2 linked regions of the Aridibaculum aurantiacum genome follow. The protein of the gene in region 1 binds, or shares a complex with, the protein of each later gene. Links are inferred from orthologs where the notes say so. Each region holds a gene or a part of one and is shown in the gene's direction. Other genes may lie near its edges.

Region 1 (12,051 bases):
GCAAGGATGGTACATTTCAAAATTTCTCCTAAGCGTGGAATGGCAAGATTTGCAAGGTAGCCAATCATTACAGCAAAGAAAGTATTTGCCAGCGTTGGATTGTAACCCATAGGCTGCATGAGCATTTTCCAACGTATGGCGCGTAAAAGATGACTAATCGCAAGAATAATAAAGACGGGAATAATGAGCCAATAGCGTGCAGTTGAAAAAGCAGCTTTGAAATTATCCCATTCTTCGGCGGGTATTTGCTGCAGGCTCCACCATACCAGGAATATGCCCAATCCAAGGAAGGCCATATACTTTAGTATGTTGATTATTCTTCTTTTCATGTGCAGCAATGGCTTCTTAAAGCAGGTTACCTTCCTTAGGAAAAACTACAGAAGGTTTATATTTTTTTGCAGCTTCAAAATCCATTACTGCGTATGAGATGATAACAATTACATCACCCGTCATTCCTTTTCGTGCCGCCGGACCATTAAGACATACCACACCACTTCCTCTCTTGCCTTTTATCAAGTAAGTTTCCAGTCGCTCGCCATTGTTCACATTCACCACCTGTATCTTTTCATGCTCTATCATGTTGGCAGCATCCATCAGATCTTCATCTAATGTAAGACTACCTACATAATTCAGGTTCGCTTCAGTAATGGTAGCGCGATGAATTTTTGATTTTAAAATTTGAATTTGCATAACGGGCGCAAATGTAAGGGGAACGGGTGAAGTTATTCTGATACCATTATATTGTCTATTAAGCGAACGTTGCCTATGAATGCTGCCACCAGTGCTACCAATTTATCTTGCTGACCTGGCATTGCAGGTTGTAAAGTATCAGAATCGGCAATAGCAACATAATCCACTTTATCAAAACCATTAGAAAGCAGCATATCACTTGCTTCTTTTTCCAATTCTTGCAGATCCCTGGATTTATAGTTTTCTTTTATATAAAGTAAAGCTTTATGTATGGCAGTTGCCTGTTGTTTTTCTGTTTCAGAAAGCCTGAGGTTGCGGCTACTCATTGCCAGCCCCGTTGTTTCGCGGAATGTATCGCCTGTTACCAATGTCACTTGGTGATTGATGAGCTGTAACAATCTTTTGATCACCATACATTGCTGGTAATCTTTTATACCTAAAAACAGAACATCAGGTACTACTATATCTAATAGCCTGTGCACCACCTGCGCTACACCTTGAAAGTGACCGGGTCTGAATTTACCTTCCAGTAAATTTTCCAGCTCACCAAGATCATAATGCATAGTGGCCTGCATACCACCGGGATAAATCTCTTTTACTGAAGGAAGAAAAACAATATCAGCACCACTTTTCTCTAATAATTGAATGTCGTTATCTGTGGTTACCGGGTATTTTTCAAAATCCTTGGGATCGTTGAACTGGGTAGGATTAACAAAGATGCTTACCACGGTAATGTTTGCCTGTTGTTTACTTAATGCAACAAGCGATAGATGACCCGGGTGCAGTGCACCCATTGTAGGAACAAATCCAATAGTCTTTCCAGCTGATCGAAGCGATGCAATATGTTGAGAGAGATTGTTAATGTCGGTGAAAACAAGCATTAGTTAAGGGGTTATCAGGTTCGTAAGCCTTGAGCACAGCCGATTTAGAATAATATTTCTTACTTTTGCCAACTCTTTTTTTAAGGAGTAACACGTAAACCAATCGGATTAATGTCAACAAAGAAAAGAATTTTATTCATTGCCAACGAGATGTCGCCTTATTTAGAGCTGACAGAATTTGCTGAGATAGTTAATAAGCTTGCTATTAAAAGCAACGACTCTGGTTTGGAAGTGAGATGTATCATGCCTCGATTTGGTACTATCAATGAAAGACGTCACAGGTTGCACGAGGTGGTACGGTTGTCTGGTATAAATGTAAGTGTAGATAATGATGATTATCCATTACAAATTAAAGTGGCGTCTCTGCCTAATGCCCGGCTACAGGTTTATTTTCTAGATAATGAAGATTTCTTCAAAAGAAAATTCGTTTTTAATGATGAAAATGAGCAGTGGTATGATGACAACGATCTAAGAACGATCTTCTTTTGTAAAGGCGCTCTTGAGACAGTTAAGAAATTTGGCTGGCCTCCTGACATTATTCATTGCAGTGGTTGGATGACTGGATTAATTCCTATGTATCTGAAAACTATTTACAAGAAAGAACCAGTTTTTGCACATAGTAAAGTGATCTACACACTCGGCAGTACCACGTTTGAAGATAAGCTGAGTGATGATTTTCATAAGAAGGCGATCATTCATAATTCACTTAAAGAAAAAGATGTAGAAGTATTTAAAGATGCTAACAATATTGCACTTCAGCGTGGTGGAGCATCTTATGCTGATGCAATTACTTTTGGTGGTGATTCTATAGATAAAAAACTAGTGGATGAGTTCACCAAAGTGAAAGGAAAGAAGGTGCTTCCTTTCAAAGGCTGGGACAGTGATTTAACAGAGTATTTAGAATTGTATAACGACCTTGCCTCGAAGTAACTTCCCTTTCAAATCAATGTTTTCCAACAGGATGCGTAATCTTTTATTAATAGCTTTTGCTATTATCTCCATAAGTGTTGCATGTACAAAAATATCAACTACTGAAATAGGTAATGGCCTTATTCCACCGGTTGATAATGTAAACACCTTCGACACCACATTAGAAGTTTTTACCAACACTTTTGAAAACCAAGTTTTACCGCCTGTTTATAAAACAGATGATCATGTTATTGGTGTTTTAAACGATCCAATTTTTGGTAAAACTGTAGCATCTGCTTTTTTTGAATTTAAGCCTACTATTTATCCATACGCTTTTCCTATTAATCCAATTTATCGTGTGGCAGACTCTGCTGTATTGGTTTTAAACTTTAGAGGAAGCTATGGCGATACATCTGTTGGTGCACCTAACCAGGAGTGGGAAGTACGTGAACTGGCCGAACTTGGAAAAGGAGATTCTGTCTACAAGACCAATGCAAATCCTGCAGTTGGAGCCTTGTTGAATAGCGGCAATACAACCATCAATGTTCGCAAGTTTCGCGACTCTGTTATCAATAAGTTTGAAAGTACTGTCAACCAGGTGAGGATCAAACTGAGCCATGATGTTGCATTGCGTTTCATTAAAAATTACGACTCTACCAATGCTTACAGAAGCGACTCTGCTTTCAGGGAAGCATTCAAAGGATTTGCTATTGTACCAAGAGCAAACAGTGGTGGCAATACATTGGCACGTGTGAACCTGATGGATATGGATAGCAAGCTTGCGTTGTATTTCCATAAAGACTCAGCTAATGTGAAGTCGGATACGTCTGTGAACTTCTTCCGCATAAACCCATATCTTGATCAAAGTTCTTTCACTGCTAATAGGATAGCCCGCGACTTTAGCGGAAGTGAGATAGCTGGTGCATTGAACACCACCACCAATGAAGCTAAAGTGTATGCACTTACGGCTCCAGGCACTTATATCAATGTTACCATTCCTGGACTTCGTACGCTTAGCAACCGCATTATTCATCGTGCAGAGTTATTAGCTTACCAGGAAGATGCCGATAACGATCCTTTGGCTGAAATACTTACTCCTCCACGTTACCTTTTGCTGGCTCGTTACGATAATGATTTCAAAGGAATGGCTAGTGTGCCAAATGATTACGAAATCACTTCTACTGGGCCAAACATTGAGAACTTTGGTGGCTTCCAGTTCTACCAGAACATTCCAGGGTTCAATAAAAAATCAGCTGTCTATACTTTCAACCTGAGCCGTTATGTTCAAGGTATAGTTTCAAGAAAAGATAGCAGCTATGCGCTTCGTATTTACGCACCATCTAATGACTCTATAAAGTTCAATCTTCCTTATCCTAACCAAGGAGTATTTGCTACCTACCAGATTGCCCCTTCTAACAGCAATCGTATGGCAGAAGGTAGAGTACGATTAGCAGGAGGAGCTCATCCCAATGAAAGAGTTAGAATGCGCGTTCGCATAATTTATTCTCGCTTGTAAGCGTTATTGGTGTTCACCATATATTTGCGCAACTTTTAAAAAAATACCATCAACTGTTTTTATGCCTTATTTATTTACATCAGAAAGTGTTTCTGAAGGACATCCTGATAAAGTAGCTGACCAGATCAGTGATGCATTGATAGATAATTTTCTTGCTTTTGATCCTCAAAGTAAAGTAGCGTGCGAAACACTTGTAACAACAGGACAGGTTGTATTAGCCGGAGAAGTGAAGAGTAAAGCTTACCTCGATGTCCAGGAAATTGCTCGTGGTGTTATCCGTAAAATAGGATATACCAAGAGTGAATATATGTTTGAGGCAAACAGCTGTGGTGTATTTTCTGCTATTCACGAACAATCATCTGACATTAACCAGGGTGTAGACAGGCAGGTAAAAGAAGAGCAAGGTGCCGGCGACCAGGGAATGATGTTTGGCTATGCAACAAATGAAACTGAAGATTATATGCCACTGGCACTTGATCTTTCTCATAAACTTCTGATTGAACTGGCAGCTTTGCGCAGGGAGAACAAGCAGATCAAATATCTGCGTCCTGATGCAAAGAGCCAGGTTACTTTAGAATACAATGATGACAATAAGCCAGTTCGTATCGATGCGATCGTTGTTTCTACACAGCACGATGATTTTGATACAGAGCCTAAGATGTTAGAAAAGATAAAGGCTGACATCATCAACATTTTGATACCAAGAGTGAAGAGCAAGTACAAGAAGTACGCAAAGCTTTTCAACAACGATATTAAATACCACATCAACCCAACTGGTAAATTCGTAATTGGTGGACCACATGGTGATACCGGACTTACAGGTCGTAAGATCATTGTAGATACTTACGGTGGTAAAGGTGCGCATGGTGGTGGAGCATTCAGCGGAAAAGATCCGAGCAAGGTTGATAGAAGTGCTGCTTATGCAACACGTCATATAGCTAAAAACCTGGTGGCTGCAGGCGTTTGCGATGAAGTACTTGTGCAGGTTTCTTACGCTATTGGTGTAGCACAACCTACAAGCATTTATGTAAATACTTACGGCACAGCTAAGGTGGACATGACCGATAGCGAAATCGCTAAAGTGGTAGAAGGTGTTTTTGATATGCGTCCTTACTTCATTGAGCAACGCCTGAAACTAAGAAGCCCTATCTACAGCGAAACTGCTGCTTATGGTCACATGGGAAGGCAGCCTGAAGTGAAAGTGAAAGAATTTGTGATGCCTAATGGAAAAGTAAAGCAAGTGAAAGTGGAACTGTTTACATGGGAAAAACTTGACTATGTAAATAAGGTGCGTAAAGCATTTGGTGTTTAAGCCGTTTCAATTAATATAATATAGAACCTCCTGAAAGGGAGGTTTTTTTGTAAATCATATTTTCAATTTCTGTCATGATAGATGAAAATTACAACCCCTGGAAGATAGTTTCTGAGAAGCAGGTATACGATAACAAATGGATCCGGCTTACCGAGTACGATGTAATAAATCCTTCGGGAAATGCGGGTATTTATGGTAAAGTTCATTTTAAAAACAAAGCCATTGGTATACTGCCGTTGGATGAAGATTGGAATACTTACCTGGTAGGGCAATATCGATTTACAATTGATGCATATAGCTGGGAAATTCCGGAAGGTGGGGGAGCTTTGGATGTGGATCCTATTGAGTCAGCTAAACGAGAATTGAAGGAAGAGACAGGCTTGGTAGCGGGTGAATGGACTGAGCTCGGTCAATTATATTTATCAAATTCAGTTAGCGATGAACTGGCCATCCTGTTCCTGGCACGCAACCTTACACAAGAGGAAGCTATGCCTGAAGAAACCGAACAATTAGTGGTGAAGAAACTTCCGTTTGAAGAAGCCTACCAGATGGTGGAAGATGGATTGATAACTGATGCAATGGCGGTAGCAGCAATACAAAAGGTAAAACTTCTCATGCTACAGGGAAAGATCAGCCGCTAATTGATTGTTGTTGCGCAGCATATAGATTTTAATACCGTTATTTTTGCACCATGAATTTTCGTCACCAGAATAATCGCCAGCGTCCAAAGAAAAATCTTTTGATAGTTGGAAAAGACAAGGTTATAGATGCTCTGAAAACAGGCAAATACCTTGATCGAATTTATCTTTCTTCCACTGTACACGGACCGGAGATAGATGAAATAAGAGCACTTGCTTCCGATAAGCAAGTGCCTATAAATAAAGTTCCGGTAGAAAAACTGAACAGTTTCAATGTCAGCAATCACGGCAACTGCATTGCTGTTATCTCAAAAATAAAATACCAGGACCTCCAGGAGGTGATCTCTTTTGTAGTAGATAATGGGGAAACGCCATTGTTTCTGATGTTGGATGGTATAACTGATGTGCGCAATATTGGCGCAATAGCACGAACTGCATTTTGCTGTGGTGTACAGGCTATCATCATTCCAGAAAAAGGTGTGGGTGCACTGAACGATGATGCTATAGCCACATCAGCAGGAGCACTTGAACAAATTGCCATCTGCCGTGTGAACAGCCTTATGAAAGCTGTAGACGAGCTGCACCTGAACGGCATTAAAGTATATGCAAGCGAAATGAAAGCTTCTACCAATGTTTTTGATTTACCTCTATCTGAGCCCGCAGCTATAGTAATGGGCAGCGAGGACAAAGGAATTTATCCTGCTTTGATGAAGATTTGCGATGAGCAATTTAAGATCCCAATGAAAGGAGATTTTGAATCATTGAATGTATCAGTTGCTGCAGGAATGATCTTGTATGAAGCCATGAAACAAAGAATGTAATTGGTGCCAATTCCAGCGAATTGCTTTATAAGTTTAATTCCTGAACTCCTTCTGAAAGTTTGAAACATGCTGCAAATAATAGAATGTCCACGCGATGCTATGCAGGGGTGGCCAAAGCCGATATCTACAGAAGATAAAATATATTACCTCAACACGCTATTGCAGGTTGGCTTCCATACGCTTGATTGCGGAAGTTTTGTTTCGCCAAAGGCTATACCCCAAATGGCGGATACAGCCGAGGTTTTACCAAAACTTCAACTTCATAATTCCAGAACAAAACTTTTGGTTATAGTAGCCAACAAACGTGGAGCTGAACAGGCGGTTCAATTTGATGAGGTGAGTTTTATTGGTTATCCATTTTCCATTTCTCCTACTTTTCAATTGCGAAATACCAATAGCAATATAGAAGAAAGTGTGCAACGCGTAGACGAGATACAGGAGCTATGCACCAGGCACAACAAGCAATTGGTAATTTACCTGAGCATGGGTTTTGGAAATCCTTACGGTGATGAATATAATGAAGGCGTGCTACTGAATTGGGCGGAGGAGATGGTGAAAAAAGATGTGCGTGTGCTATCACTTTCAGATACTGTGGGCGTGGCTACACCGTCTCAAATAACAACTGCGTTAAAATCTTTATTGCCTGCTTACCCGGGTACTGAAATTGGTGTACACCTTCATAGCACCTCATCCACCTTAGAAGCTAAACTGCAAGCGGCTCTTGATGCAGGCTGCACTCGTTTTGATGGTGCATTGAAAGGAATAGGAGGATGTCCCATGGCAAAAGATGAATTGGTTGGTAACATGAAGACGGAGACCATCGTAGAATACTGCAGGACTAAAGGTTATAAAATTGACCTGGAAGAAGAGGCATTGCACAAGAGTCTTCAGCTTGCTGCAGAAATTTTTGTGTAACTAAAGCTTTATGTTATGAAAATGATGCTGGATATAGACATCAAGTCACCAGGACGAAAGATCAATTACAGTGACAAGCTGATGTTGGTAGGTTCTTGTTTCACTGAACAGATAGGTAAGAAGCTGGAAGATGTTAAGTTTTGCATGAAGCAAAATCCAAGCGGAATTCTTTTTGACCCGGTAAGCGTTACGACGAACCTGGTAAATTATATTGAGAACAAGCCATATAACAAGGATGACCTGTTTTACTTAAATGAGCTTTGGCAAAGCTGGAACCATCATTCTATTTTTTCAGGAATGGATGCAGCTGAAGTATTGATGAATATCAACCAGGCTCAGCAGCAAGCACATGAGTTTCTAAAAGATGCTGATTGGCTCATCATCACATTAGGTTCTGCTTTTTCTTACAGGCTTTCTGAATCTGGTGTACCGGTTGCCAATTGCCATCGTGCTCCGGCGCAGTACTTCGGCAAGCATTTATTAACTATAGAAGAGATAGTGACAGCATTGGACAATTGTATGCACCGGCTGTTTCATTTCAACAATAAGCTACAGATCATATTTACCATCAGTCCTGTGCGTCATATACGCGATGGGGTGGTAGAAAACAACCGGAGCAAGGCGCGGCTGATAGAGGCGGTGCATCACATGGTTAATAAATTCGATCGGCTGCATTATTTTCCTGCTTATGAACTGGTGATTGATGTTTTAAGAGACTACAGGTTCTATGATGTTGATCTTGTGCATCCAAATTATCCAGCAACAGAGTTCGTGTTTCAAAAGTTTATAGCTAGTTATATTGATGAGGATTCGCAGGCAATGATGGAGGAAATAAAAAAGATCGTGACAGCATATAAGCATAAACCCTTTCAGCCTGGTACTGAGGCACACCAGAATTTCTTGCGTAGCTTTTTAGAAAAGGCGAAACAGTTTCAACTGAAATACCCGCATATTAATCTTGAAGAAGAGATACATTATTTTTCTCGCCGTAAAGCGGTTGTGGAGTAGAGTCTACTACATTCTTTGTAAAAGTAAAAACAGCCTGAACCGGCTGTTTTTGTTTTAAAAATTGTTGGCTTTGATATCTATCATTTAAAGCACCAGTGTTTCCTGCTCTTTCATAAACCTACCTAGTGCATCATCAAGGGAGGGAAGAAGAAAACCTTTTTCAGTGGTCATGGCGGTATATGCAGGACGCGGTGCTTTCCAGCCCATTTCAGAGACCGGCATTCCTACCAGTTTATTCTTTTTATGCCCCGAACGATCTGCTACTTGCTCGGCCAGTTCTAGCCAGCTTACTTCAGCATGGTTGCTGATATTCCATATGCCGCTTACTTCATCTATCAGCAGATCTAGAGTGGTATTAACCAGGTCAGGAACATAGGTAGGTGAAATGGTGAGATCTTTTGCTACCGTCATTTCCTGGTTATTCTTAAGAGAATTAAGAACAAAGTATACAAAGTTGTATTGATCCCACGGGCCAAAGAATGCACTAGTTCTGATCACCAAAGCGGAAGGATTGGCTTTCATAACTTTTTCTTCAGCCAAGGCTTTGCTCTGCCCATAAATGTTTAGTGGACCTACCACATCACTCTCCAGGTAAGGCGTATTCTTTTTACCATCAAAGACAAGATCGCTGCTAAACGTGGTGAAATGTATCCCTAATTTATGGCAGATGGCAGCCATATATTCCGGGGCCAGAGTGTTGATGTCAAAGCAATTATCACATTCTTCTTCCGCATCGTCTACACGTACATAACCTGCAGTATTAACAACTGCCCAGGGATTGTATTGTTGTATCACACGCTCCAGTGCCTGCGGATCCAGAATGTTCACATCATTTCTACCAATGGCTACATGATGTATAGCACGAGCTTTACAAACCCTGCTGAATGCCTGTGCTAAAGTTCCTGCCTTTCCAATTATAAGCAATGGCCGGGTGTCCTGTTCATGGGGTATAGTAGTCATTGTTTCTTCTTTACTGTCACCAAAATAAATAACCCTGCATGGCCTGTTCCACCAGCCTTTTTCTGCCAGTGTGGGGTGAGTAAAACTTTCACCTTTAGCTAATTTGCTTACCAGTTTTGTAAGTGCAGTAGGGCGTGGATGAGGACCACGAATATCAAAAAGTCCTGCTTCGTAAACGCCGCTTGGTTTTGTTAGCAGGCTACACCAATCAAAAGAACCTAATACAGCCCAGGCCGTAACAGCTCTAATGTCTGCACCATCCTGTTTTGCATCACCGGCAGCAGAATAAACATAGTTGAACCAGCGTAATTGTTCTTCGCGTGTACAATGTAGGTGTACTTCTGTAACTGCTATGGGTAGTTGGTATCGCTGCCATGTTTCCAGTAGCAACTGTTTAGGACCTGCAAGACATTCTTCTTTTAAACGAACTGCCTCTACATCTGCATATTGATGTTTGCCATTGCCACCATGCGTATGCTGCGGATAGTGTTCTAAACGTTCATCTAAAAATCTTTCAGAAGTGATATAATGATTAATACCCATTACATCTGGTGGACAAGGATTTTCAATAAAAAAATCAAGTTCTTTAGCAGTTATTCCTGCCTTCATCAGGTAATTCCATAGTGGATGCTGCGGGTTTACCTTACCACACAGCAGGTCAAATGACAACCACCTACGATGGTTCTCAAAATCTGCCTGGTATTTTAAGAGTGGAGTGCTATGTGTTTTGCCTAAATCTTCTGTTTGTACAAGTTTAGCTGCAGGATTTATTTTTCTGATGGCTTGCATGGCCAGTACAGTTCCTTTGCATTCAGCTAGAAGTACTTTTAGAAAAGTGGTGTCATTTGTGCCGTGAGGGAACCAGATGCCATACAAGCCACAGAAACGAGCAGTAGTAAGCGGCTCATTTACCGGGGTATAATGAGTAACCCAGGGAAACTGAGCCGCTACTTCTGCTGCATAGGTGGCAAGTCCTTTTTCAAATGTCTGATCGTAAAAGCTGGCATATCGAGGACCACTGCCATGGTGTACCAGTCCTACTATTGGTTCTATTCCTGCCTGTTGAATCTTATGCAATTGCTTTTCAGCAAAGCGCCAGTCTATCGTTCCACCCTCTGTTGGTTGATGTTTCTCCCATAATACGGGATACCTTAAAGCCTTAATACCTAGTTCAGCTATTCTTTCAATATCATCATTACGATGATAATGACCAGCCAATTGTAGCTGATCCATATAGTTGTCTTCTACCCGGTTGAAAGAACATTCAATTCCACCCCAGATATCAATTCCTTTCCAGTAATCCTTCACCATCTGATGCTACTTTCGTTGACAATTCTTGTTGCATTATCTTCTTGTAAGTAGTTAAGGCTTGTGCTACTACCTGGTCCATATTATAATAGCGGTAGGTAGCTAATCTTCCAACAAAATAGGTATTGGTAAGCTTGTTGGCCAGGGCTGCATATTTCTTGTACAACAGGTCATTCTCCGGACGTGGTACTGGATAATATGGATCGCCTGTGGCTTCAGGGAATTCGTATACTAAAGTTGTTTTATCGTGCTTTTGCCCGGTTAAGTGCTTGAATTCAGTGATACGGGTAAATGCATAATCATTTGGATAGTTAATGGTGCCTGTTTCCTGGAACTGCTTTTCCTCAAGTGTTTCAAACTTGAACCGAAGAGAACGGTAAGGCAGTTTACCATATTGATAATCGAAATATTCATCAATTGGGCCTGTGAAGATCAGTTTCTTATAATTTACCTCGTTTATTACCTCCTGGTAGTCGGTGTTAAGCATGATCTTAATGTTTGGATGCGATAGCATCTTCTCAAACATCTTTGTATAGCCATGTTGTGGCATTGCCTGGTATGTATCAGTAAAATAACGGTCGTCTTTGTTTGTGCGGGTTGGTACCCTTGCGGTAACAGATGCGTCCAGTTCAGATGGATCCAGATCCCATTGCTTGCGTGTATACCCACGGAAAAACTTCTCATACAATTCTCTTCCCACCTTACTAACTACTACGTCTTCAGAAGTTTTAATAGGATAAACTTTTTCAGCACGTGATGCTAAAAACTCCTCTACCTCCAGGCTATTAAGATTAAGCCCATAATACTTATTAATAGTATTCAGGTTGATAGGAATAGGTAGCAACTGACCATCTACAACGGCCAACACTTTGTGCTGGTAGTTTCTCCACGAAGTAAACTTGCTCAGGTAATTAAATACCTCGGCAGAATTCGTGTGGAAAATGTGAGGACCATATTTATGAATTAAAATCCCATCCTCATTGTAGTAATCATAGGCGTTCCCACCAATATGATTTCTTTTATCAATGATCAGAACCTTTTTGTTTGATACAGATGCCAGTCTTTCGGCAAGGACACTGCCTGCAAAGCCAGC
Region 2 (12,127 bases), 280 kb from region 1 along the record:
TAGGAGTAACAGTAGTAGCTGCTGCTTTATTGATCTGCTGGCTCCATTCAAGGCTAATGGCAGATCTTTCAATCTTCAGGTAGCTACCTGGGCTTGTTTGAAGCTCAAGTGTACCATCATCATTTATTTTGTTGATGGTGCCATGTATACCAGCAATGGTAACTACACGGTCGCCTTTCTTCATATCGTTGATAAACTGCTTTTGTTGCTTAGCTTTCTTAGCTTGAGGACGGATCATGAATAACCAGAAAACAAGAATGATGGCACCCATCATCAACAATTGCATCTCGCCACCTTTTCCTCCACCGGCAGCTAAAAAAATAGATAGTTGGTTCATTGAAACTTGATTTAAAAAATAAAAACTTTTATCAGGATAGTGATCTTACTAATGTTTCTGCTGTTCGTTCTCTTTGGTGATTATTTCACCAGAAAACACCAGCGTATGGTTCATATTACCTTTTGTATTGGTAACCACAGAAATGCTTTTATGAAACGCACCTACATGTTGGTTTTCTGTATCATAACCTGCTTTTATAACAGCCTCTTCACCAGGCGCTATGGCCTCTTTAGGATAATCAGCCACAGTACATCCACAACCAGGCGTTGCTGAAATGATGAATAAAGGTTTATCACCTGCATTCCTGAAGCGGTAATTGATGTCAGCCTTTTCTCCTTTTGTCAGCACCCCCAGGTTATGCACTGAATCGATCCATTGAATGAACGTGTAGTTCGTGGTATCATTCATCTTTTTCTGTGGGTTCTCCACTAAATTCTCATCGTTACTCGTATTTGTTGCTTGTTCATTTTGCTGGCACGAAGCAACACAAAATAGCAGGTACAATCCTATGATATATTTCATGTAAAATATTTTGGTGGCAAAAATAGCTACTACTATTTGTTCTTGAAATTCACCTTGTGGATCTTATTCTGAGACATCAGGTCTTTGTGGATGTTATCAAGAATACCATTTATAAATTGGCCGCTCTGCGGTGTGCTATAAGCTTTTGCCAGGTCTATGTATTCATTGATTGTCACCTTGGTTGGAATGGTTTCAAAATACAACAACTCGCATACGCCCATCTCCATCAAGATCATATCCAGTACGGCGATACGCTCTGCGTCCCAATTTTTGAGCTTAGGCTTGATGAGTTCTAAAGCATATTCTCTTTTTTCGCGGCTGGTGGCAAGCAGGTTCTTGGCAAACAACCACTTTTCCTCGCCAACCATTTCCTGCAGGTTATAGCTGCCGGGCTTTTGCAGGTAATTCAGCATAAGCTGCTCCATCATTTCTGCATCGTCGTCCCAATTTGTAAAATGCTCTTCAACGTGGCTGATATAATCCTCGTTTGGCAGCATCATATTGGTAAATATAAAAACGAAGATGTCCTTCTCAGATTTCTTCTCCCTTGACTGTGTGCTGATGTATTCTTTATATTCCGGTGTCTCAACCAGTTGATTGTAGATGTTCTTAACCTGCGTTTTGCTATCCTCCACCAGGTGTGGCTTCTCGCTCTCTACAGCCTTTTGAAATGAAGCACTTTCCAATATCTTCCACAGGTATTCGTTGCCTGACAACTTGGTGTTCACATTCAGATCCTGGGCAGAAGGCAGGTTTTTAGAAGCGCGTTTCAATGAATCAGTCTCGGCATAGCGAGCCACTTCAGTAAGCGTATATAGTAAGTAAATGAAAAGTTGTCTTGATGAATCCAGTTGTTTTTGTAATAGTTTCACCGGATCCATATTTTTTATTTCCCCATCCACTGTATTCAGGGTATATAGTGTTTGCATCACCTTTACCCTGATATTTCTTCTACTGATCATGTTCCTAAAGAGCTTTTTTTTATTTGGCGGCGAAGATAGGGAATAATGGGGCGACCACTTTAGTGTTTTAACGGATTGCAAAGGGTGGGAGAGGGCTTTAACTATACTTGTACGTTCTTTTTCTGAGCTAATAAAGAGATGGATGCATCATTTGAAGCCGCTGAAACTTTGTCACCTGCTCTTGTTTTAAAAAACTTGAAAAGATGACACTGCTGACAAACATTCAACAGGATGCGGCAATTACCTGCCAGTTTCTGAAAAATTGACTTTTTTTAACAAGTGGCACAGAAATCGTTCTATAGGGTGACAAAACCAATTCTTTTACTAAAACAAAAAATAAAGAAGTATGGCTGAGAATTTAAAAGTTACCCCTCTGCACGACAGGGTGATAGTGAAGCCCGCTGCGGCTGAAGAAAAAACTGCTGGTGGTATCATCATCCCAGACACTGCTAAGGAAAAACCTCAAAGAGGTGTGGTAGTTGCTGCCGGTCCAGGTAAAAAGGACGAGCCAGTGACAGTAAAAGCAGGTGACACAGTATTGTACGGTAAATACGCCGGTACAGAGATCCAGGTAGAAGGTGGTGATTACCTGATCATGAGAGAGAGCGATATCCTCGCGATCGTTTAATGCAAAATGTAAAAGGCAAAATGTAAAAGCCTCAACATTTCTTACTTTTTAATTTTACATTTTTAATTTTTAATTGAAAAATACTATGGCTAAGCAAATCTTCTTCGACATTGAAGCAAGAAATAAAATGAAAAAAGGTGTTGACACTCTTGCCAACGCTGTGAAGGTGACCCTTGGACCTAAAGGTCGTAACGTGGTTATCGAGAAGAAATTCGGTGCTCCTTCAGTTACTAAAGACGGTGTTACCGTTGCTAAAGAAATTGAACTGGAAGATGCTATCGAGAACATGGGTGCACAAATGGTGAAAGAAGTAGCATCTAAGACTGCTGACATTGCAGGTGATGGTACTACTACTGCTACTGTATTGGCACAAGCTATCATTGGCGAAGGTTTGAAAAACGTAGCTGCTGGTGCTAACCCAATGGACCTGAAGCGTGGTATTGACAAAGCTGTTGCAGCTGTAGTTGAAAACCTGCGTTCTCAAAGCCAGCAAGTTGGTAGCGATAGCAACAAGATTGAGCAAGTTGCTACTATCTCTGCTAACAGCGACGAGACTATCGGTAAGCTGATAGCTGAAGCAATGCAGAAAGTAGGTAAAGAAGGTGTTATCACTGTAGAAGAAGCAAAAGGAACTGATACTACTGTAGATGTAGTAGAAGGTATGCAATTCGATCGTGGTTACATTAGCCCATATTTCGTTACTAACAGCGAAAAAATGGAAGCTGAATTGCAGAACCCATTCATCCTTATCTACGATAAGAAGATCTCTGCAATGAAGGACATCCTTCACATTTTGGAGAAAGTAGCTCAAAGTGGTCGTCCATTGGTTATCATTTCTGAAGACCTGGAAGGTGAAGCACTGGCTACACTGGTGGTAAACAAACTGCGTGGTACACTAAAAGTTGCTGCTGTAAAAGCGCCAGGCTTTGGTGACCGTCGTAAAGAAATGCTACAGGATATCGCTATTCTTACAAAAGGTATCGTTATCAGCGAAGAGCAAGGTTACAAATTAGATAATGCTGACCTGACTTATCTTGGTCAAGCTGACAGCATCACTATCAATAAGGATAACACAACCATCGTAGGTGGTAAAGGTGAGAAAGAAGCCATTACTGCTCGTGTTAACCAGATCAAATCTCAGATCGAAAATACAACTTCTGACTACGATCGCGAAAAACTACAAGAGCGTCTTGCTAAGTTGAGCGGTGGTGTTGCAGTTCTTTATGTAGGTGCTGCTACCGAAGTAGAAATGAAGGAAAAGAAAGATCGCGTAGACGACGCATTACACGCTACACGTGCTGCTGTTGAAGAAGGTATCGTACCTGGTGGTGGTGTTGCTTATGTACGTGCTATTGAATCTTTAGAGAACCTGAAAGGTGCAAACGAAGATGAGACCACAGGTATCCAGATCGTTAAGCGTGCTATTGAAGAGCCAATTCGCCAGATCGTTGTAAACAGCGGTATCGAAGGTTCTATCGTGGTACAGAAGATCAAAGAAGGTAAAGCTGATTTTGGTTTCAATGCTCGTACTGAAGTTTACGAAAACTTGCTTGCTGCAGGTGTTATCGACCCAACTAAAGTAAGCCGCGTTGCTCTTGAAAATGCTGCTTCTATCGCTGGTATGTTGTTGACTACTGAATGTGTAGTTGCTGACAAACCAGAGCCTAAGTCTGCCGGTGCAGGTATGCCAGGTGGAATGCCAGGCGGTATGGGTGGAATGGATTATTAATCCAACACACGTAGAGGTAGATAATACCTTTACACCTAATGATAAAAGAAAACCCGTTAGAACTTCTAACGGGTTTTTCTATTTAACAATGAGATCAAATGAAGATGACAACTTGAGCAAGCCAGTTACAGCTCTACCTCAAATGTTTTACAAATCCGCGAGCTAAATAGAATTGTGCACCACAATAGGTTGCCATAATTGCTATTCCTACAAATGCCTCTTTGAAATAAAACATATTGGCTGCCAGTATAAGATCTGATAGAACGAATAAAGCAGCACCAGGTATAAATGCCTTTAGCGCCAGGCTTTTGGATATCCTGTAGTGATATACGTTTACAGCAGTTGTAAACATCAGGGCAAGGAAAAAGGAATAGATTATCAAAGGAACCCTGTAATCTCCCAATGCATTCCATAACAGGTAGGTAAGAGTGGCGGCTACAAATGCAATCAGTAAGAAGCTAGCGCTTATTGATACAAGATGTCTCCACCTGAATGGCTTTATCCGCAGGAAGTAAACCGAGTACAACAACTGCATTAGAAGAAAGCTTACCAATCCAGCCAGGAAAAGATTTTGATTGGCAGAACCTAACAGCAATATATCACCAGCTGTAGCAAGCGCAAGTGCAGCAGCTAATATGATCTTACTCGTTTTGTGCTTGTCAAAACCAGTCCTTGCAAAAATGGTAACCATAAGTATGGGTACCAGCAAAGGCTTCGTAAATACGCGGTAAGTTTCTAATTCGGCTATGATAAGCGCAATATCAGCAAGAGCTAGCATCCAGAATATTGCTGAGCCATACCTGGTAAAGAACTTCATGGTGTAGGGTATATGTAGGTTATTGTTTCTCTACAAAAACCTTCCTCAGGAAAAACCTCGATATCGAATCCCTCACTCTCGTTGTATCGGAAGGCATTAAACGTTTGGTAACATAAATACGATATTGCTTAGCATCGGCTGAACCAAGGCTATCGTATTGAGCTTTTATGTTCAAAGTTTGAAGCTGTGCTGTCCTGTTCACTGCTCTTGAACGGAGCCTCGTAACCTCGAATATCATTTTATAAGCCGTTGTGTCAGACGTAGGTGTTTCTGCTACAGCAGCAGCACTATTAGTATCCACTACCGGACTTTCAGTAACAAGCGAATCAACCGGTGGCGGCATACGCTGTTCAGTAGGTTTATTATTTACTACCAATGTATATACGCCCCATCCCATTCCGGCAAGTGCAGCAAGTGAAGCCAGTACGATCAATACCATCAGGAATACTTTGCCCGCAGAAGAATTCTTATCCTTTTGCGGGTAGTTATGATCCGGGTTCTCACGCCATGGGTTCAATTCTTCTTTTACAGGAAGAAAATTACCGGGTGTAAATTCGTACGTGCCGCTATTGTTGATGTGCAAAGTTCCTACACCTTCAATAGTATATGGTTTTCCAAGGTTGATGAACTGCTTGACATTGCTCAAATACGATTCAAGATCGCTACGTACAAGTGGCTGTATCTTTCCCAGCTTTTTTACCAGGAATGCTACCAGCTCATCATCCAACGGAACTTTGGTATTGTGTGTAAAATGTAAACCTTCAATAGGGTAGTAGATGTCTTTATCCTGTTCGTAAGGGATACTTACTTTTCCTTCTAATGTAAAGGTGCCAATGCCTTGCAGGTTAAGGGTTTTCGTGTCGTACAGATACTGGGCCAGCAGGTCATCAAATTTCACAAGCGTATGGTTTGTTATGGTGGCAAATTAATGCAAAAAAACTGAGCACCACTGCTGCAGTTTATATACTACTTCATCAATATGAAGCATTGCAATGTAGGGCTTTTTTGTTGTTACCTTTGCACAATGTTAAGTGCAGAAGAGGAAAAGTTCATGGCATATTGGGAGGCTAACCGGGTAAAGGAAAAGAGCCTTTTTAAACAGCTAAGTTTCGGTCTTCCTATTGGTTTGCTAATGGGAGTTGGCATCATCTTAAATTTTGCTACAGGCTGGTATACAAGGGCAAATATGGTAGCAAACAGCCAATCTACTCCTATTGTCCTGTTGGTTGCTGTCATCATCATTGCTTTATTTTGCAGCGTGTTTTATAAGCGGCATAAATGGGATTTGAACGAGCAGCGATACAATGAACTGACACATAAGCAAAATAAATTTACGAAGGCTATGCAGCAACATGAAGCGTCTGATAGTCAAGCTTAAAAACATTTTAGATAGATGTTTAAAACACTAGCTTTTAGTTTTTTACTATTGTTCCTCTCAGGCTGTATAAAAGAAGATAAAGCCTGTACGCCTGTTGCACCTACTGCCGAAGAAACACGGATCAATGCATTTGCTACAAGCAATGGCATCGTGCCAATAAAACACAGCAGCGGTATTCATTACCAGATAATGTCTTACGGATCGGGAGCTACACCCACTATTAACTCCGAGATTACTGTAGGTTATGTAGGAAAATTTTTGGATGGAACTGTTTTCGATCAAAATACCAGGATAAGAAACTACCTGCATAAGTTCATAGAAGGTTGGCAGGTGGGTTTACAGCTCATTCAAAAAGGCGGCACCATACGGTTGATCATTCCTTCAGCTTATGCTTATGGCTGCACCATGTATGGAAATATTCCTCCTAATTCCATTTTGTACTACGAGATAAACCTGATAGATGTAAGGTAGTTGTACGCGATCAATGTATCTCGATCTCGTCTACAAAAAGCCATGCATTTCTGCCAGCTCCAGGTCTTCCTGCAGGAATTTTACCATAGTTCCTTGCTATCACTTTTACAAAGCGGGCAGTAGTGGAAGCAGGCAGTTCTATTGTTATGGTTCTGTCATCCTGCACATTCCACTGTTTATCCTTGTTAGTGATGGTTATTGTCGTCCAGGTGTTTCCATTTGGCGAAGTGGACACTTGTATAGCTACAGGTAAATAAAACCAACTTGGTTCCTGTCGCCAAACGTTTACCACCACTTTGCTTAGCGTTTCGGCCTGCAATAAGTCAATGGTTGCTTCCATATCTTTTCCGCTCCAGCCTTGCCACTCCAGCGAGTTGAACATTTTCGCCTTAATTCCATTGATCAAACCAAAGGCACCGCCATTACCAGGATAAGTAGAGGAAGCAGCTTCTTTTAACTGGATACGTTTGCCTGTAGCTTTATTGATACTGAAGCTGCGGGTAAGAGAAGCGCCCACATCAGGTTTCAGCACTGCTGTGTATTCACCAGGTTTTGCAATTAGCACTTCTGTTGCACCGGCAGTATTCATAGCATTCACACGCTGCTTTTTATTATCAAAAACATCAATGGAAAAACTTCCTGGCTGCGATGCTGAAAGTTTCCATCGCAAAACAGCATGATCATTACCTGGTAATACGGAGTCTTGTATTTCATAATAAGCACGGCTATAGTTAATGCCCCAGTGATCATACCGTTTCAATTGATGCGGCAAACGGTCCTGGAAGTCTTTCCAGTTATTGGTAGAACTCCATAATATTTCACTTAGTGCTGCTAATCGAGGAAACAGATTGTACTCAAGAATCGACGTGTTCTTTATGTATTCAGTCCATAAAGCACCTTGGCCACCCCAGATATATTTAGCTTGAGCACTGTTCAATGCTTTGGGTACTGGGTCATAAGCATATACTTTTTCTAGAGGTGTATACCGGCCAAAGGACACAAAATCCTCATTCCTTGTCTGCGACCAATTGAAGTACAAGTAATTTTCAGGCACCATGATCACATCGTGCTGTTGTTTGGCTGCCTCTATACCTCCACGTTCGCCCTGCCAGCTCATTACGGTAGCATTGGGAGCCAGTCCACCTTCCAGTATTTCATTCCAGCCAATTATTTTTCGCCCTTTGCTATTGATGTAGCGCTCCATCCGCTGTACAAAATATGCTTGCAGTTGTTTCTCATCTTTCAGCTTCAAGCGCTTTATACGTGCCTGGCATGCAGGACAACGTTTCCATTGATTCTTATCATTTTCATCGCCACCTATATGTATATATGCAGACGGGAACAGCACCATCACCTCGTCTACTACATCTTGCAAGAAACTAAATGTGCTTTCCTTACCGGCGCAAAAAACATCTGGGAAAATGCCCCACGCCTGTGGTACCTGCTTTCCTTTAAATGATCCGTTCCATGCAGTTTGAAAGGGTGGGGTAGTAGGCTCATTTGGAAAGCAGCTTAGATGAGGATACGCTGCTATTGCAGCCGATGCATGACCGGGCATTTCTATTTCAGGTATAACTGTTATAAATCGATCTGCAGCATATTTCACCACTTCCTTTATTTCCTGTTGCGTATAGAAGCCTCCATAGCGTATGCTATCGTTTCCCTTACCAGGATAACGGCCAATGATGGTTCCATTTCTATAGCCACCAATGCTTGTAAGCTTTGGGTATTTCTTTATTTCTATCCGCCAGCCCTGGTCATCAGTAAGGTGCCAATGAAATGTGTTTAGCTTATGCAAAGCCAGGAAGTCAATATAGCGCTTGATGTAATCCACAGGAAAGAAATGACGGGCAACATCGAGGTGCATACCGCGGTAGCTGAAACGTGGATGATCATTGATCGACACTGCAGGAACTGCAATAGAAGATGATCTGCTTGCAGGCAACAACTGTAGCAGCGATTGCATTCCATAAAAAACTCCTGCTGCTGAATTGCCTGTTATTGTAATCTGGTTCTGGTTTACCAATAACTGGTAAGCTTCTTTATTTGGTGTTATGGAATCTGAAACAGAGAGCGTGATATTACCCGCCGAAGGAAAAGATTTCTTCTTTACAACCGGCAGTTGCAGTCCATGATATTTTTTCAAATGCTGATTTAAAAAAGCTGCGGTGACTTGTAGCTGATCGCTTGTTACAACAATCTGTGTTCTTTCAGTCATCAAGAACTTTCCTTGCTGTATCGTTTGCTCAACAGGAGCAGGGATGATAGCCTGGCTACTGGCACTACCGTAGATCAATACAAGGAATAGGAAGAAGAAATATCTAATGATGTACAAGGTCGATGTTTTAGTAAATATAAATGATGCAGCTGCAGGTGTTGTTAATTGACGTGCAATAAAAAAGCCCAATCATTCGATTGGGCTCAGCATATTTGAAAAAATCTACTAATCAACTTTTGTGATCTTCAAAACGTTGGTTGGTAAGTGTAGTTGTACTGGAGTACTACCTGTATTGATTACTACATCACCTTTCTTCAGGAAACCACGTTCTCTAAGTATCTCAATCTGGTCTTCAATGATTTCATCAAGACTTTCTTCTTCAGCATAATAGAAAGCTCTTACGCCCCAGCTCAAGCTCAACTGGTTGATCAAAGTTCTTTCTTTAGAGAATATATACAAAGGAGCTTTAGGCCTGTAGCTGCTAAGCATAAAGCCAGTGTAACCACTTTGGGTCATACCAATCACGGCATCAGCATTCACATCGCGTGCTATTTTACAAGCGTTGTAGCAAATGGCATCGCTCAAGAAAGAAGGAGAGTGTGCTTGTGGTTTGAGATCTTCTTCACGATCATAGCGGTATTCCTTCTCTACTTCCATAATGATCTTGCACATGGTTTGTACCACCAGTGCAGGGTGATTACCAGTAGCCGTTTCACCGCTTAGCATCACTGCATCGGCACCTTCTAAAACCGCGTTTGCTACGTCAGTTATTTCACTACGATTTGGTTTGGTACGCTCTATCATACTCTCCATCATCTGTGTAGCTACAATCACTGGCTTCGCCCTGTGAAGACATTTCCTGATGATATCTTTCTGGATCATCGGTACTTTTTCAACCGGGATCTCTACACCAAGATCGCCACGTGCTATCATGATACCGTCACTCTCAATTACGATGTCACGGATATTTGCAACTGCCTCAGGCTTTTCTATTTTAGCAATGATCTTTGTCTTACTCTTTTTCTCGTCTAGCTTACTGCGCAGGATAACAATGTCTTTTACATTGCGCACAAATGATAGCGCTACCCAGTCAATTTTTTGCTCAATGATAAACTCAAGGTCTACCAGGTCTTTTTCGGTAAGTGCAGGAAGAGAGATCTTTGTATCAGGCAGGTTGATACCTTTCTTTGAAGATAAAACACCACCCATAGTTACTTCAACCTTCACATCTCCATTACGAAGAATGTCTACAACAACAACCTCCAGCTTACCATCATCAATCAAGATGGTGTTGCCCACTTTCACGTCACCGGCAAGGTTTGGATAAGACACATAGATCCTTTCCAAAGTACCAACGCATTTTTCGTTGGTGAAGGTCAGGATGTCACCCGGAACAACGGTAAGCGCATTGTTCTCTATTTCACCCACACGAAGCTTTGGCCCTTGAAGGTCACCCAGGATGGCAATGTTGTATGGTTGAGTGGAATTGATGTTACGGATGTGTTCAATGATCTTGGCTTTGTCTTCGTGGCTGCCGTGAGAAAAATTCAGCCTGAAAACGTTTACGCCTGCTTTTACCAGTTCCAGTAGTTTATCGTACGTATCGCATGCCGGACCTACTGTAGCTACTATCTTAGTTCTATGTATTATGTGATCAAGTCCTGCCTGGCGATCCATGTGCTTGTGCAAGTACTTCGAAAGATTTTTTGACATTGTTTTTTCGTTCTTAAGGGGTTTTATTATTTGATTAGTATTGTTATCTACTTCAACCAATGCTTCCCCATGGTTACTGTTTTCCATGATTTGTATTTATCGATGTTATACATCTATATTTTAGCCTAACTGGCCAGTATCTTTACAATCTTCATCCACTCTTTGCTGATACGTTGCTTCGCTTTTACAGCAAAATCGAGCGGAATATAATTCATCCTGTTATTCAAAATTCCTACCATCACATTATGACGTCCTTCTATCAGTGACTCTACTGCGTGATAGCCCATACGGCTTGCTATCAAGCGGTCTAGACAGGTAGGAGAGCCCCCACGCTGAATATGACCAAGTATACACAACCTGGTATCAGTAGTAGGCATCCTTTCTTTGATAATCTTAGCTACTTCATTCCCTCCGCCAAAATCATCCCCTTCGGCCACTACCACCAGGTTCACCAACTTTTTCCGCTTTTCCTTTTCGCCCAGCGAGTCGATCAATTCTTCAATATCGGTCTTGGTCTCAGGAATCAAGATGTTTTCAGCACCGGTGGCAATACCACTATGCAAGGCAATATAACCTGCATCGCGTCCCATTACTTCTACTATAAAAAGTCGGTCGTGCGCATCGGCTGTATCACGTATTTTATCAATGGCATCTACAGCTGTATTCACCGCTGTATCAAAGCCTATGGTAAAATCACTTCCGGCAATATCTTTATCAATGGTACCCGGTAAACCTATACAAGGAATATCGAACTCGTTGCTGAATTTTTGAGCACCCCTGAAACTTCCGTCGCCGCCAATGATCACCAAGCCATTGATGCCTCTTTTCTTCAGGTTTTCATAGGCAATCTGCCTGCCTTCCGGCGTAAGAAATTGTTTGCTGCGTGCACACTTCAAAATAGTTCCACCACGCTGGATAATATTGGCCACGCTGCGGCTTTCCATTTTTACAATATCGTCATCTATCATGCCACTGTAACCACGCATTACACCAAAAACCTCCATTCCATGATATATACCTGTACGCACTACTGCCCTTATAGCGGCATTCATTCCCGGGCTATCACCTCCCGAGGTTAGTACTCCTATTTTTGTAACTTTTGTAGCCATTACTATTTAAGTGGATTGCATGTTTAGGTTAGTAAGTACACAAGTTTTATTCTTATGTGTACATCTTACACAACTGTTCAAAAGTAAGGATTTGCCCGCAAAGCTAGTATTAATGAAAGATGTATACTGAAATGTTGATATACAGAACATTAGAAAAGTTTCAGGTTAGCATTTTCATCAATAACAGTTATGCAAACTATGCATCCTGTACTGAAGTTTGGCAAAAGTGGAACATAAATCGGC

What was found.
Region 2: the proteins of metK (region 1) and groL are in contact, whole or in part, in a cryo-EM structure (PDB 8P4O), measured with the Escherichia coli proteins. The link is inferred for Aridibaculum aurantiacum from one-to-one orthologs.

What each region holds. Positions count from the first base shown.
Region 1 is NZ_JAFEWC010000001.1:2,067,826-2,079,876, forward strand. Bases 3,276-6,182 are described here. They hold metK (methionine adenosyltransferase), read left to right. Parts: upstream 3,276-4,057; coding sequence 4,058-5,308; downstream 5,309-6,182. Other genes in these bases: J4N22_RS08620 (DUF4270 family protein), read left to right, coding at 3,276-3,996; J4N22_RS08630 (NUDIX domain-containing protein), read left to right, coding at 5,383-5,949; rlmB (23S rRNA (guanosine(2251)-2'-O)-methyltransferase RlmB), read left to right, coding at 6,000-6,182. Also shown: J4N22_RS08600 (lysylphosphatidylglycerol synthase transmembrane domain-containing protein), read right to left, coding at 1-329; panD (aspartate 1-decarboxylase), read right to left, coding at 346-690; panC (pantoate--beta-alanine ligase), read right to left, coding at 723-1,571; J4N22_RS08615 (glycogen/starch synthase), read left to right, coding at 1,683-2,501; more of J4N22_RS08620, read left to right, coding at 2,533-3,275; more of rlmB, read left to right, coding at 6,183-6,767; J4N22_RS08640 (hydroxymethylglutaryl-CoA lyase), read left to right, coding at 6,834-7,682; J4N22_RS08645 (GSCFA domain-containing protein), read left to right, coding at 7,698-8,690; J4N22_RS08650 (family 1 glycosylhydrolase), read right to left, coding at 8,775-10,961; glf (UDP-galactopyranose mutase), read right to left, coding at 10,933-12,051. UniProt on the Escherichia coli protein: Catalyzes the formation of S-adenosylmethionine (AdoMet) from methionine and ATP.
Region 2 is NZ_JAFEWC010000001.1:2,352,405-2,364,531, forward strand. The notes cover bases 1,874-4,856. They hold groL (chaperonin GroEL), read left to right. Parts: upstream 1,874-2,534; coding sequence 2,535-4,178; downstream 4,179-4,856. Other genes in these bases: J4N22_RS09860 (co-chaperone GroES), read left to right, coding at 2,168-2,449; J4N22_RS09870 (lysoplasmalogenase), read right to left, coding at 4,312-4,856. In the rest of the region: preprotein translocase subunit YajC, read right to left, coding at 1-337; J4N22_RS09850 (DUF1573 domain-containing protein), read right to left, coding at 386-859; transcription antitermination factor NusB, read right to left, coding at 892-1,821; more of J4N22_RS09870, read right to left, coding at 4,857-4,995; J4N22_RS09875 (hypothetical protein), read right to left, coding at 5,015-5,893; J4N22_RS09880 (hypothetical protein), read left to right, coding at 6,020-6,373; J4N22_RS09885 (FKBP-type peptidyl-prolyl cis-trans isomerase), read left to right, coding at 6,389-6,844; J4N22_RS09890 (glycoside hydrolase family 20 protein), read right to left, coding at 6,855-9,179; pyk (pyruvate kinase), read right to left, coding at 9,288-10,862; pfkA (6-phosphofructokinase), read right to left, coding at 10,901-11,884.